2 regions of the Brevibacillus composti genome follow, and region 2 is predicted to be linked to the other one. Evidence: riboswitches for the same ligand, from Rfam matches in the RefSeq annotation. Region 2 holds a riboswitch; the other holds the start of a gene.
The links. Region 2 has a riboswitch for preQ1 ahead of queC (7-cyano-7-deazaguanine synthase QueC). Riboswitches for the same ligand answer to the same signal wherever they lie in the genome.
Positions count from the first base shown of each region.

Region 1: another riboswitch for preQ1. It lies ahead of JD108_RS19660 (QueT transporter family protein); the one in region 2 lies ahead of queC (7-cyano-7-deazaguanine synthase QueC).

Region 1 covers NZ_CP066308.1:3,915,169-3,922,213, reverse strand. Annotated here, with positions in the region: gene JD108_RS19665 (sigma-54 interaction domain-containing protein) at 1-855, shown strand, start outside; gene JD108_RS19660 (QueT transporter family protein) at 852-1,337, opposite strand; PreQ1 riboswitch class I at 1,346-1,390, opposite strand; gene clpP (ATP-dependent Clp endopeptidase proteolytic subunit ClpP) at 1,521-2,120, opposite strand; gene JD108_RS19650 (bactofilin family protein) at 2,248-3,375, opposite strand; gene JD108_RS19645 (anti-sigma factor family protein) at 3,377-3,937, opposite strand; gene JD108_RS19640 (RNA polymerase sigma factor) at 3,924-4,529, opposite strand; gene JD108_RS19635 (hypothetical protein) at 4,606-4,860, opposite strand; gene JD108_RS19630 (copper amine oxidase N-terminal domain-containing protein) at 5,097-5,555, shown strand; gene JD108_RS19625 (branched-chain amino acid ABC transporter substrate-binding protein) at 5,984-7,045, shown strand, end outside.
Region 2 covers NZ_CP066308.1:1,523,536-1,530,580, reverse strand. Annotated here, with positions in the region: gene JD108_RS08010 (Rossmann-fold NAD(P)-binding domain-containing protein) at 1-359, shown strand, start outside; gene queE (7-carboxy-7-deazaguanine synthase QueE) at 466-1,194, opposite strand; gene queD (6-carboxytetrahydropterin synthase QueD) at 1,184-1,630, opposite strand; gene queC (7-cyano-7-deazaguanine synthase QueC) at 1,627-2,361, opposite strand; PreQ1 riboswitch class I at 2,470-2,514, opposite strand; gene JD108_RS07990 (hypothetical protein) at 2,714-3,049, shown strand; gene JD108_RS07985 (DUF3231 family protein) at 3,156-3,674, shown strand; gene JD108_RS22805 (S-layer homology domain-containing protein) at 3,808-3,972, opposite strand; gene JD108_RS07975 (tartrate dehydrogenase) at 4,123-5,232, opposite strand; gene JD108_RS07970 (ABC transporter permease) at 5,253-5,909, opposite strand; gene JD108_RS07965 (osmoprotectant ABC transporter substrate-binding protein) at 5,906-6,817, opposite strand; gene JD108_RS07960 (ABC transporter permease) at 6,835-7,045, opposite strand, start outside.

The sequences.
Region 1 (7,045 bases), 2.1 Mb from region 2:
GCCCAAAGCATGCACAACCACAGCCCGCGCGCCAAAAGCCCCTTCGTCGCGATCAACTGTGCAGCGATTCCGGAAAATCTGCTGGAGAGCACGCTGTTCGGCACCGTAAAAGGGGCCTTTACCGGGGCGACGGATCAGATCGGTTTGTTTGAGTATGCCAAGGACGGCACGCTGTTTCTCGATGAGATCAACTCCATGCCGATGACGCTGCAGTCCAAGCTGATGCGCGTCTTGCAGGAGCGGCTGGTGCGGCGTGTGGGGTCCAACGAAGTGACGCCGGTGGAGTGCACGGTTATCAGCGCCTCCAACGAGGATCCCGAGAAGCTGATCGAAGAAGGGAAGATGCGGCTGGACTTGTTCTACCGGATCGCCCACACCAGCATCTACATCCCTCCTCTGCGTGAGCGCAAGGAGGACATCCGGTTCTTCACCGACTATTTCCTCGCCTACTACAGCAAAAAGTTCTCCAAGTACGTACCGCCGTTTTCCGAGGAGCTGCTCGAGGTATTCCTGGCGTATCCATGGCCCGGCAATACGCGGGAATTGGAGCATCTGATCGAAAATGTGGTGATCCGGGCGAGCGAGACGGACGAGGCGATCGAGGTGGATCACCTGCCGGCTTATATGAGAAGGAAGATTTTTGCGGATCCCGGCTACCGGGCAATCGAGCAGAAGCAGAAGGAAACAAAAAAGAGGCCGCTGACATCGATCTTCTCGGCCTCTCATGTGCACTATATTCAACAGACATTGGAAGAGACGGGCTGGAATATCTCCAAAACCGCCAAAAAGCTGGGGATTACCAGGCAAAGCCTGCAATACCATATCAAAAAGCACGGCCTTGGCAAACGGGACTAGACCCGTTTTTCCAGATTCAGCCGCTTGTTCATCAAATACATGATCGGCGCCCCGACCAGCATCACCGCCAATTCGCCAGCCGCTGTCGTAAGCCACGTGAAGTAGAACGGCATATCGAAAACCAGCTTCAGCTCATACGCGATCAAAAACATGGTAAAGGTGAAGACGGCGGTATTCACCATCATGCGGGCCCAGACGTCTTTGATGAACCGCATCGTGAACATCGTAATCAGCAGAGCCAGCACGGATTGGCCGACGCCGAATACCAGGTCGTATGCCGCCATCGGCGAGAAAAGCAGGTTGGTCAGAAAGACCCCCAGGATAATGCCGAAGAAATACTTCTTGTTGAAGACGATGAGATGATTGAACATTTCGGATACCCGAAATTGTACATTGGTAAAGCCAAAAGGCTGGATGAGCATTGAGACCGCAATGTACAGAGCAGCCACAATGCCGTTGACGACAAGTGTTTTTACGTTCATATTCAGTTAGCTCCTTAGTTTTTTATCGTGGGATGGTTTCGAACCACGTGGGCATAAAAAGATCCCAAAGACATATGTTATCGCTTGTGCGACAGAGGAGTCAATGGAAATTCCGGCATACGCAAAGAAACCCTGCCGGTGATGGCAGGGTTTCCACACGCAGGACACGATTCGCGTGTCTGTTTATTTGGCTGCAGCTTCGGACGAGATGACCTTGTCGATCAGGCCGTATTCCATCGCCTCTTGCGCGGACAGGAAGTTGTCGCGGTCCGTATCCTTCTGGATGCGCTCCAAGGGTTGACCCGTGCGTTCCGAGAGGATTTTGTTCAGGTGCTCGCGCATTCGCAGGATGCGTTTGGCGGCGATTTCGATATCGCTGGCCTGCCCTTGTGCTCCTCCGAGAGGCTGGTGGATCATCACTTCGCTGTTGGGGAGGGCGTAGCGCTTGCCCTTGGTGCCCGCTGCCAGCAGGAAGGCGCCCATGGATGCCGCCATCCCGATACAGATCGTGGATACATCCGGTTTGATAAACTGCATCGTATCGTATATAGCCATACCGGCGGTAATCGATCCGCCCGGGCTGTTAATATACAAGTGAATGTCTTTTTCCGGGTCTTCTGCTTGCAGGAACAGCATCTGTGCCACGACGATATTGGCTACGGTGTCGTTGATCGGCGTACCGAGAAAGATGATGCGATCCTTCAGCAGACGGGAATAGATATCGTAAGCACGCTCACCGCGGTTGGTCTGTTCAATTACAGTCGGAATCAAGTTCATGTGCATTCAGGTCTTCCTCCTCTCTTTGTAAGAATATCATACACAAAAGGTCAACGAAGGTCAATGAAGGTCAAACATGAAAACTGCACGTCTCTTACACCATCTTGACCAAAAAACCGGAAGCTAAACGTGATCAGCGCAGAAAAGTTTTGTTGGCCCGAACCACGACTCCCGCGAGTGCTCCCAAAAAGGCGGCCCAGACCGGCAGAGCGAGCAGCCAGCCGATCAGCGGAATGGTCATCAGGCACTGAAGGAGAAATACGCCGACGAGCTCAGCCAGCAGCGGAGAGAGGCGCCAGTGAAAGCGTTCCGCCAGCCGGATGCCCAGCCAGGCCCCGACGAATACCTTGGCTGCCCAAACGAGGATCGAATAGGCCGCCATCAGAAGGACCGCCACCGGAATTCCCACCATGGTGATGAGCAGGATGAGCGACAAAAGCGGAATGCCCAGCATCAGAATAAGTCCCCACAGATACAGGCTGCGTCCACCCTGATCCAGCTGCCGGGAGATCCCCGCCAGTCCAGCGGGGAACAAATAGCGGACAGCCAGCCACATCAAAAGCGTGCAAAGCAGGGAGGCGAGGCCCAGCAGGAGCGGAAAGTAGGAGAAGCGTTCGGTTTTCTGCACAGGCTCCATCGGGGTGAAAGAGACCTTGCCCGCGATGGTCACACCAGGCGCAATCATTGCCTCCCCGGGGCTGGTGTAGACCAGGTCGCCGCCGATTTCGGCAGGCGCGTCGAGCCGGATGGTTCGCGCATGCAGCATGGAGATGCCTTCGCCGACTTTCCCGGAAATGCGGATGCTGTCGGCCATCCCGTTTGCTTCCCGGCTCACCTCTCCCAGCAGATCGGCGTTGGCTGCCAGCATGAGCAGGTTCTTCCCAATCCGTCCGTTCGGCTCCAGCAGGAGGTGATTGGAGATGCTGGCTACGCTTCCTCCCACCTCGCCATTCAGCAACAGCGTGTCCGTCACCGAGCGGATATCCCCCTCGACTTTGCCGGAGACGATCGTGGTTGCCGCGAAGCTGAACAGATCCCCTGTAATTTTCCCCTTTATCTGTACATTTTCACTGAACACGTATAAGTCGCCGTCGACGACGCCTTCGATTACCGTCCTGGCGGCGCTTACGGCCAAATCCCCCCGATGGACGCTCTCCTGCGCCAAGTAGTATCGCTCCTCGGCAACGCCGGAAAAGGCGTAGGCGACAGAGGAGACGAGCAAGAGACTCGTCAGCAGGATCAAAGCAAACATCCTTCTCAAGCTACTTCACCTCCTGTTTGTCAAAGCGCGATGTAGAAAGGGGCGAAAAGCGCAGATTCAACACCAGAAGCAAACCGGCCAGCAGCAAAAACGGCAGCGGAAGCGCGATCAGGTAGGCGGCGGGCGCATGGAAAAGGTCGCGGGCACTGTCATTCAGCCAAAAGGCGGAACTCCAGAAAAGCTGGCTGCGCCAGGCGGTCCAGATCGGCAGAGCCCACTCGGCCCAGATTTTCTGCCAGAAAAGGAGATAGCAGGCGAGCGAGATCAACATGCTTCCGGCCACCAGGAGGATTCGCCACCAGAAACGGCGGCGGTTTCGCTTGTGCAAGAGGGCTATGCCTTCTACCTGCGCGATTGTCAGGGGATCCAGCTCCATCGGGAGGGGAGGGAGATCAGCAGCGAAAAAACGCTCCGCCACCCACTTTTCCTCCGCCTGCTGCATCTCCAGTGCCCGGCGGCAACCGGCACAGGCGTTGACATGGTCTCGTACAGCGGCCGCTTCCATATCTGACAGTTCCCCGTCCACGTACATCATCAAGGTAAGCGCATCAATATGCGGCATCGGATTCTCTCCTTTCCTCCCTGTGTTGAACGAGCAGCTCTTTCAACTGCTTTCTTGCCCGGAACAGCCGGGTCCCGATTGTGTTTTTGCTCATGCCCACGATGCTGCCAATCTCTTCGTAACTCATATCCTGAACAAAGCGGAGGGTGAGAATCAGGCGATCCGTCTCATTCAGGCGGTCCAGCAGGGCGGTCAATTCAGAACAACTCTCTTTTTCCAAGAGGAACAGCTCCGGACTTTTTACCCGTTCGGAGGGGGATTTGTGGACCTGCTGATGAAGCTGTTCCGCTTCCAGCACGATCTCCCGTTTTTTTCGCAAAAAGTCGATACAGGCATTGGAGGCGATGCGGTAGAGCCAGGAGTGAAACGGCAGGTCGGCATCGTATTTGTGCAAATGCTGCGCCACTTTCAGCCAGATTTCATTATGCAGGTCTTCGGCGTCGTGATAGCCGGAGACCATCCTTCTGATGATGCTCATCACCCGGGGAGCAAACAGCGCGACGAGTGCGGGAAACGCCCGAGACTGTCCTTTGAGAAACTGCTGTACATACTGGGCCGCCTCCCGATTTGCCCGTGCCAATTCCGGATCCATACTCGCATCCCCTCCTCCCACCTTTAGATACGAAGAATCGGCAGGGAAAATTTCACTGCCGATTGATCCGTCTCATTTAGACGTCCGATTCGTCCGCAAGTTGTGGAGGGGGTGCCGCCGCTTTGTCTTCGGCTTCGCTCAGCTCGACGGCCAGCCGCAGCTTGGCTTTCATCTTTCTCCCTTTGATGATCGTGTATTCGTCTACCTCCCTGGTTTGCAGCCGGTTGATCGCTTCGGCCAGCAGCTCTTCGTCATCATAGGGCTGGATGGTGAGCAGACATTCTTCGTCGCTGGCTTCCTGATAGATGAGATAGTAGCGTTCGGGCGGCATGCGGCATTCCTCCTCACCGGGTTATCCACAAAGTTATCAACAGGTTGTGCACAAAAACGTTTGTTCGCGGAATAAAAGGAGGGATCCCGCGACCATCTCTCCTTAGAAATAGTGTGGCATCATATGACAGGATGACGCATAGGAAAGTTATGGCAAGAAAAAGAAGGAAAAGGGTAAAACGTGTCGAAGTCTCAAAAATGGAATGTATTACATAATTTTATTGGAGGGTGTGTACCATGCTTCGCAAAGTTCCAGCTATGCTGCTTACGGCAGCTCTCCTGACCGGAAGTGTTGCCGCTACCGCAGCGCTCGCCCAGGAGACGGCCGTTCAGCAAAAAATCACCGTAAAATTGAACGGAAACGAGCTCCCATTCCCGCAAGATGTCGTGACGGAGAACGGCGTGGCCTACGTGAACGCCAGCACACTGGCGCATGCGCTTGACGCAAGCGCTGCGTGGGATACCATGATCGAATCCCTATTGATCTCCAAAAACAATCAATACGCCCTGCGGATGTACAAAAACAGCCATTTTGCCTACAAAAACGGCAAGGAAATCCACGTGGCCCATCCGCCGCGCGTAACGACAGGCGCTGTACTGGTTCCGCTCGTCTATATCGCGCAGGAACTGGGTGCCACGGTATCCTATGATGCCAACACCCTGACGTACAACCTGAGCGTTCCTGTCGAGAAGTAAGCGAGACTGGTTGATTCCTCCGTTGTACGAGAATCGCCTCTTCCGACGTTGTACGAGAATCGCCTCTTCCGATATAATAAGGTACAAGATGAGGGAGAGGGGAATGTCCAGTGGAAGCGGCAGTGATCATCGCGAGTGTCATATTGTTTATTGTGATTATCGGTCTGACACTCTTTGTCACCAGAAAAGCCTATTCTCGGAAATACTACAATAACGATGATCAATAGAAAAACGGGATCTCAAGCCGCTCTCCGCCAAGGGGAGCGGCTTCTTGTCCGAGCCGTTCGTAGAAAAGCGGGCAGCGGAGTCGGAATTGACAATATTTTTGATATGTTACGAATTTATATGTTGCAAATTTTCTTATTTATTTTACAATGAGAGAAGGTGACTCATTGTTTGTCCGTAAAGTAAAAGGGGGTTTTTTCACAATGAAAAAACAGAAAAGCATTACTCTTCTCACTACTGTATTCGCGCTGGGCGCAGTTCTCGCAGGATGCGGCGGCGGAGGTAATGCAGGTGGCAATGCGGGCGGTGGCGGACAGGCAGCTCCGGAGTCGGCAAACAATAGCGGCGGCGGCAGCACTGGCGGCGCACTGGAAAAAATCGTGATCGCGACGGTAGGTCCGATGTCCGGTCAATACTCCGACTACGGCAGCACGGCAAAAGCGGGTGCTGAATACGCTCTGAAGCAACAAAAGGACAAGTTTAAGGAGCTGGGCTTTGATGTCCAGTTGCTGGCACAGGACGACCAGGCCGATCCAAAGCAAGCCGTGGCGGTCGCTCAAATGCTGATCTCCAACGCAGACGTTCTCGGTGTCGTCGGTCACGCTACCACAGGGGCATCGATTACCGCATCTGCTCAATATGAGACGGATAATCTGGTAATGGTTTCTCCGTCCGCGACAGGTTCCAACCTGACAGAAGAAGGCAAAAAAATCGTTCACCGCATTTGTGCGCGTGACGACCAACAAGGCTCCAAGGCAGCTATCTTTGCCAAGAACCAGCTTAATGTTAAAACTGCGTACATCGTTCATGACAAGCAAGCATACGGCCAAGGTCTGGCTGATGAAGTGAAAAAGCAATTCGAAAAAGACGGCGTAACCATCGCAGGTTACGAGGGCATCACTGCTGGGGAGAAGGATTACAGCGCGGTCATCAACCAAATCCTGGCTGCTAATCCGGAAATGATCTACTTCGGCGGATACTACTCCGACGCAGGGATCCTGATCAAGCAAGCCCGTGAAAAAGGCTTCAAAGGCGTATTCATGGGCGGAGACGGTTACGACTCTGCTGACCTGGTGAAAATCGCTGGAGCTGAAAATGCAAACAACGTGATCTTTACGTCCACAGTCGGCGATCTGACTGCGACCGAAGAAGGCAAGAAGTGGATTGCTGACTTCGAAGCCGCAACCAACAACAAAGTCGGTATCTTTACCTCCTTTGGCTACGACTCCATGAATGTATTGCTGAACGGTCTGGAAAAAGCCATC
Region 2 (7,045 bases):
GCGTCAAAACAGGAGTGCCGATCGGCATCACACGTGCCGAGGACCGGATCGGCTTTATCGACTCTGACGACGCCGCCCGTTTTCTCCTCTTTGCCGCCGAGAATAAGCTCATAGGTTCCTTCAACGCCGGTTCACCCGGAGACATCTCGTTTGCAGAACTGCTGGAGCGGATTGGCTCCCAAGCAAAAATGGACGCGCAGATCACGGCACCGGCCGACCCCGCAATCCGCTCTCCATATGATGTCGGCGGCTCTCTTTCTTTGGATGTGAGCAAAGCCTGTTCTGCAGGTTTTCAGTTCCGCCAGCTGGACGATCTCTTGAATGAGCTGATTATGCATGATCTCTTGCAATCCGAGTAAGCATGAATGCCGCTGCTTGCCTCTTCATGAAAGTTCCCCCTTACCCCCCTGAGAAAAAAGAGGAGGAGTAAGGGGGAGAAGAGGAAGCGCAGCCCGATATCCTCGGTCATACTCCGCGTTTGTTTCCCCAAATCCAGGTATGCAATTGCGGCAAAACTCTCACGTTTTTCAATGAAGGAGAGGCGATAACGGCCTCTACCAGCCATTCGTAGCGCTTCAGCAAATGCCCCAGCAAAATGTGCGGATTCCCTTCCCGCAAGTCGTCATTGCCCGGCTGCAAAAAGAAAGGAACCTCCGGGTACCGCTGGTGCACCTCTTCGGCATAGCGCAGATCGCGTTCGTCAAATACCACCACTTTCAGGCTGAAGCTGCGGGCATGGGCCGACAGCTTGTGGATAATATCGTCCAGCTTTTCCCAGTCGGTGGTCATTCCGGAGCTCGGCGGCTTGGGCGACAGTGTCAGCTGGTCGATCTGCAAAAACCAGTCCTGCCAGCGGCTTCCTTGTGTCTCCAGCGCCACCTCCATGCCCTGCTCATGCAAGAGCTGGATCAGCTCATCCAAGGCGGGGAGCAGCCCCGGATTGCCGCCGGATATGGTCACATGGGAAAAGGCCGCTCCGCCTGTCTGCAGCAGCTCGGCTGCGATTTCTTCTGCGGTCAGCATGCGGATATCGTCTTTTCCGCTGCCGTCCCAGGTAAATGCCGAGTCGCACCAGGAGCAGGCATAATCGCAGCCCGCCGTCCGCACGAACATCGTTTTCTGCCCGATGACCATGCCTTCCCCTTGTATCGTCGGCCCAAAGATCTCCATTACCGGGATGCGTTTAGCGCTCATGGGAACCTCCCGCAAACGGTCGGTACAGCACATAGCTGGTCGGCGTCTCCCGCACGAAAACCTGCACGCATACCGGCTTGTTCTCTGTCTGGTCCAAATAGGCCTGGATCAAGTCGCAGATGGTCCGGGCGACGATCTCTGTCGTCGGAAAGCGGTCGGCGTCTTCGTTGTCAAAGAACTCCGCATGCTCATTGAGCAAACTGTGGTCAAACCGGTCGTGAATGATTTTTTTCAGCGCGGAAAAATCAGCCAAAAACCCCGTCTCATCCAGTTGATTTCCGGCAATCGTCACATTGACGAAATAGGTATGTCCGTGGACGCGGCTGCATTTGCCCGCCCGTTCGCTGGGAACGTAGTGAGCCGCCGCGAATTGCAGGTCTTTGTTCAGCTCGTAGCGGAACGGGTGGGCGACAGAGGGGTAGATTTGCTGCATCATGCCAGCATCCCCCCTTTGATGCCGGACAGATACTCTTCCAGACCTGTTTTCCGCAAACGGCAGGCCGGGCACTCGCCGCAGCCGTCCGCCACGATGCCGTTATAGCAAGTGAGGGTATGCTGGCGGACATAATCCAAGACCCCCAGCTCATCGGCCAGCTTCCAGGTGTCCGCTTTGGTCAGCCACATCAGGGGCGTGTCGATGACGAACGGATGATCCATCGCGAGATTCAGCGTCACGTTCAGCGACTTGATAAACACATCCCGGCAATCCGGGTATCCGCTGAAATCCGTTTCGCACACGCCTGTCACGATCCGCCGGGCACCGACTTGTTTGGCCAGGACAGCGGCGAAAGAGAGAAACAGCAGATTGCGCCCATCGACGAAGGTAGTCGGCAGCTCGCCTTGCTTCTCTTCGATCGCGATCTCGTCCCGGGTCAGGGCGTTGGGGGCGAGCTGGCCGAGCAGCGACATATCTAGCACATGGTGCCTGATGTTCTGCTCCCGGGCGATGCGGGCCGCCACTTCTACCTCCAGCTTGTGACGCTGTCCATAGTCAAACGTGACGGCTTCCACTTCACGGAAGTGCTTCATCGCCCAAAAAAGGCAGGTGGTGCTGTCTTGGCCGCCACTGAAGACGACGATGGCCTTTTCGCTGCTGGCAGCGTTCTGGTGTTTGGCTGCGTTCCCGCTGGCAACGTTCTCGAAGCCATTTTCCTGTTGCTGAATCATCTCATGCTCTCCTCTCTTATCTCCTGACGCGCAAACGCCAGGCAGAGAGGTTCCTTCCCCACACCTATACTTAGCGGAACATGAAAAAAACGATATCTAAGGAGATACCGTTCCTTAGTTTTTTATAGAGGGTGTAGCTAGAACCTCTCCCGAAGCCAGTAGCCCGGCGTAGCCGCGAGGGCTGTCTGCCGGATGACTTCAGATTTTGTATTCGAATAGCAGTAGTATACCATACACTTCGCCACGGCTGGGGGCAAATTTGTGAAAAGGTCTGATCATTTTCAGCATGTATTTGCAGCAGAAAGGACAAAGTAATCATGGCAAACCCACATGAAAGGGGCGATGAGAAGCCATGACCAAAAAAGAGTATGTGATGGGCATTATCGACACTCTTCAGCAGCAGCAGGACCTTTTGCCGCAAAATCTGCAGCAGCTCTTGCGGGAGACAAAAGAGACCCTGCAAAGCATCCCTGCCGAGACGTTTTTTAAGCACTCCAATCACGTTGTTTCCGAACCAGCCAGGCAAAAGGCTTTTGATCCGGATTCCCCCCTTTTCCGGTTGAGCGAAGGCTATTGGGAGCTCAGAAGACTGGCCGAGAGGAACCGGGAATCCCATCCGGATTTTCTCCAAGCCGTCAACCAGCTTGATGGTTTGCTGGGGGCATCCGAGGGGTATTTCCCTGAATAAATTAGAGCGCTCCCGTGAAAAGTAAGAACGCAATACAATCGCAAGATAAGAGTTGGAGACATGCCTAATGGACATAACGACTTTGTTAAATACTGGGAGGACAATCATGGGAATTCTTAGCGGCACTCCAGAAAAAGAACCAATGCACTACGGAGAAGTATTTGGCGTGTGGAGCTACCTCTCTACCACCAAAGGCTTGGTGGCGGCCTACCAAACCTTTATCAATCATACAGGTGACAGGGATCTCCGCGGATTTTTGGAAGATGTTGTACGCAGCATGAAGCAGGAAAGCGAGCAAGTGGAAAACCTCTTGAAAATCAATGGTGTAGGGCTGCCGCCTTCGCCTCCGGAGCGTCCAACCGCCTCCCTGGAGAGCATCCCGGTCGGTGCCCGCTTTAACGATGCGGAAATCGCCGCAGGGGTTGGCCGTGACATCGCTGCAGGACTGACTGCATGTAGCCAGGTGATCAGCCAATGCATTCGCGAGGACATTGCGATGATGTTTGGCCAGTTCCACATGACAAAAGCTCAATTCGGTGCAAGACTGCTGCGGATCAATAAGGAAAAAGGCTGGCTCGTGCCTCCTCCGCTGCATGTCAGCACGCCGGAGCCAGTTCACGCCTGATAAAAAACTGCGAACCAGCCTCTTTGTCATCAAGGGGTTGGTTCTTTTCTGTCGCCCGCAAAAAAAGCCCCCATGAGCATTTTCTTGCGACAGGGGGCATGCCGATACAGATTTGCTTACCATCAGATTCCTCTTAGTAATTCAGGAGGATGGAGAGAACTTTAGCCGCAGCAGCGCGGGTGGTGACTCCGGAGGGATCAAAAAGGTCGTTGCCAACGCCGCCCAAGATACCACCAGCATTCAGCTGATAGACAAAATCTTTGGCGTAGCCGGCGATGGAAGCCTCATCCGCAAACAGGATCGAAGCCTTCTGCCGGTTGTGAGGCCACTGCCATAGAGGACATCGTCATCAAGCAAAGAAGGGCAAACCAGGGAATCAAGAAAGCTTTCTTCCTCATTTTTATCCTCCTGACGTGGTTTTTCCACTGAAAATCTAGCCGACTCTCTCCTAATGGTTGGATGAGGCTGTAGTGGGGAAGCTCTTCCCTATTATCTCCGTCATCTTCAAGACAACTTCATCCCCTGCCTCTGAAGTGGAGGCGGTTCCCCCCAAATCCGGTGTAAGCGCCTTTTGTTCTTTTAACACTTGCTCGGTTGCCTCGAGAACGACATGCGCCCATTCTTCATACCCCAAAAATTCGAGCATTTGACTGGCCGACCAGATCGCGGCAAGCGGATTGGCGATGCCTTGCCCGGCAATATCCGGGGCCGATCCGTGAATGGGTTCAAACATGGAGGGGTAGATTCTCTCCGGATTGATGTTGGCTCCGGCCGCCAGTCCCAGTCCCCCCGCCAATGCTGCCCCCAGATCGGTCAAGATATCTCCGAACAAATTAGACGTGACCACGATCTGGAACCGTTTCGGCTGGTTGATCATGTACATGCTCGCTGCATCGACGAGGTACGAATAGGTCTGAACATCCGGATACTCTTTCCCGATCTCCTCAAACACTTGATCCCAAAACACCATGGAGTAGTTCAAGGCATTGCCTTTGCTCACGCTGGTTAAGGTTTTTCCCGTCTTTCGCGCGGTTTCATATGCGTAGCGGATGATTCTCTCTGTACCTTTTCTGGAGAAAACGCCGGTTTGCAAAACCACTTCCTCCGGTTTCCCTTTGAATAGCCAGTCTCCGGCTCCCGCGTATTCTCCTTCGCTGTTTTCGCGGATGAACAGCATGTCGATGTCTTCTCGCCTGACATCTCTCAGCGGACATGGCGCTCCTTGCAATAGCTTGATCGGCCGCAGGTTTACGTATTGATCAAACCGCTTGCGGATTTTGAGCAGCAGGTCCCAGAGCGAAACATGATCGGGTACGCCCGGATACCCTACGGCCCCCAAATAAATCGCATCAAACGACTGCAATTGTTCCATGCCGTCATCGGCCATCATTTTGCCATGCCGGACATAGTACTCGCATCCCCAGGGAAAGAAATCAAATTGAAACTGGAGGCGCTCATCCCATTCGGCAATTTTTTGCAAGACTTTTACCCCTTCGCGGATCACTTCAGGCCCGATCCCGTCGCCCGGTATGACTGCGATCTTATGGATGTTTTTCACTGCGATTCGCTCCTGTTTTCTTAATGGTTTCTCGCTTTGTACAGATGAACGCCGGATCTCTTTTCCGCCCACTTCAGGAGGAAATCCACGCTGACCGCCAGGATGGCGGCGGGGATCGAACCGGCGAGAATTCTCACGTCATCCGTGGATAATATCCCTCGGAAAATTACCGCGCCCAGGCCCCCTGCCCCAACGAAGGTAGCAATGGTGGCGACACCGATGGACACGACCGTGGCGATCCGAAATCCTGCCATCATGACGGGCATAGCTAAGGGAATCTTCACTTTCAGCAGCAATTGAAGCGGGGTCATCCCCATGCCCTTGCCCGCTTCGATGAGATGCCGGTCCACATTTTGCAGTCCTGTGTACGTGTTTTGGACGATCGGCAGAAACGAGTAACAGACCAGAGCCAGGATCGCGGTCGTGTATCCCAACCCGAAAAAGATCATGATCATCAACAGCAACGCAAGTGACGGAATTGTCTGAATAATATTGATGGACGTTTGAATGATCAAGGCCAGTTTCTCGTTCTTCGTCATCCAGATCGCCAGCGGCACGCCGATGAGAATCGCGATGATTACTCCGGATACACTCATAAACAGATGCTCTGACGTCGATACGAGGATCATTTCCCACTCGTTCCTGAACAATTCGAAAACATCCAGTAGCGTGCTCATTTTAGCAATCCTTTCTCTTTCAGAAAGTTTTTCGCGATCTCCTCGGGCTTTTCTTTCTTAATGTCGGCCAGGTAGTTGAGATGGGTCATCGTTTGCGTGTCGATCTGTCCCACCAATTTGTTGATCGCGTCCTTCAGCTCAGGATGGGCTTGTAACACGTCATTTCTTGCGACGGGAGCTGCCTGGTACGGCGGGAAGAATTTCTGGTCATCTTCCAGTGTTTTCAACTGATACTCTTGCAGGCGGGCATCCGTGGAATAGGCGAGCACGATGTCCACGTCTTTATTGCTGACCGCCTTGTAGACCAGTCCGATCTCCATCGGCGATGTTTTCCCGAATTCGATGCCGTATGCCTTTTTAAAAGCCGGGTAACCGTCATGTGTCCGCTCCAGCCAGGCGTTATCCGTTCCCAGATGCAGGTTTTTGGCATGCGGCGCCACATCTGACACTTTTTCCAGCTTCAATTGATCCGCCAGATCTTGCCGAACCGTAAACACATAGGTGTTCTCAAATCCGTAGGATGGGAAAAAGGTCTGATCGTATTTTTCTTGCATGCCTTTCTGTACCATCTCCAGGGCGGCCTGAGGATCTTTTGGCGGATCGTCTATTTTTAGGCTGCTGGACAGGTCTGTCCCCACGTAGCGGACGGCGGAAATTTGAATTTCATTGCTCTCCATCGCTTTCAGCACGACCGGGGTAGAGGTGAGGCCGTCTACAATCTCCGGTTTCAATTGCGTGTCTTGCTCAATCATCAGTTTGAGCATGTGTGCGAGAATCAAGTGTTCCGATGTGGACCATGACCCAATTTTGACGGTATCCGTGGGACCGGAGGCTGCTTTCTGGGAACAGCCCGAAACCATGCTCACAATCAATAGAAAAACGGCCAGAGGTAACCATTTGCTTTTCATCGTAATCCCCCTCTTTTCTATTTTCGCAGCCCTTTTGGAGTGCAAATATTCTGAACCTTACGAGTGCCAATATCCGCTGCGGCAGCCAATAAAGCTGCTGCAAGCGCGCCTGTCAGGAGCATGCCATCATTGGAAATGGTGAGGCCGGTGAACACGAAATACCCTAAACCGCCTCCGCCAATCAGCGAGGCGAGCGTGGCCCATCCGATCGTATAGATCGTTGCCGTG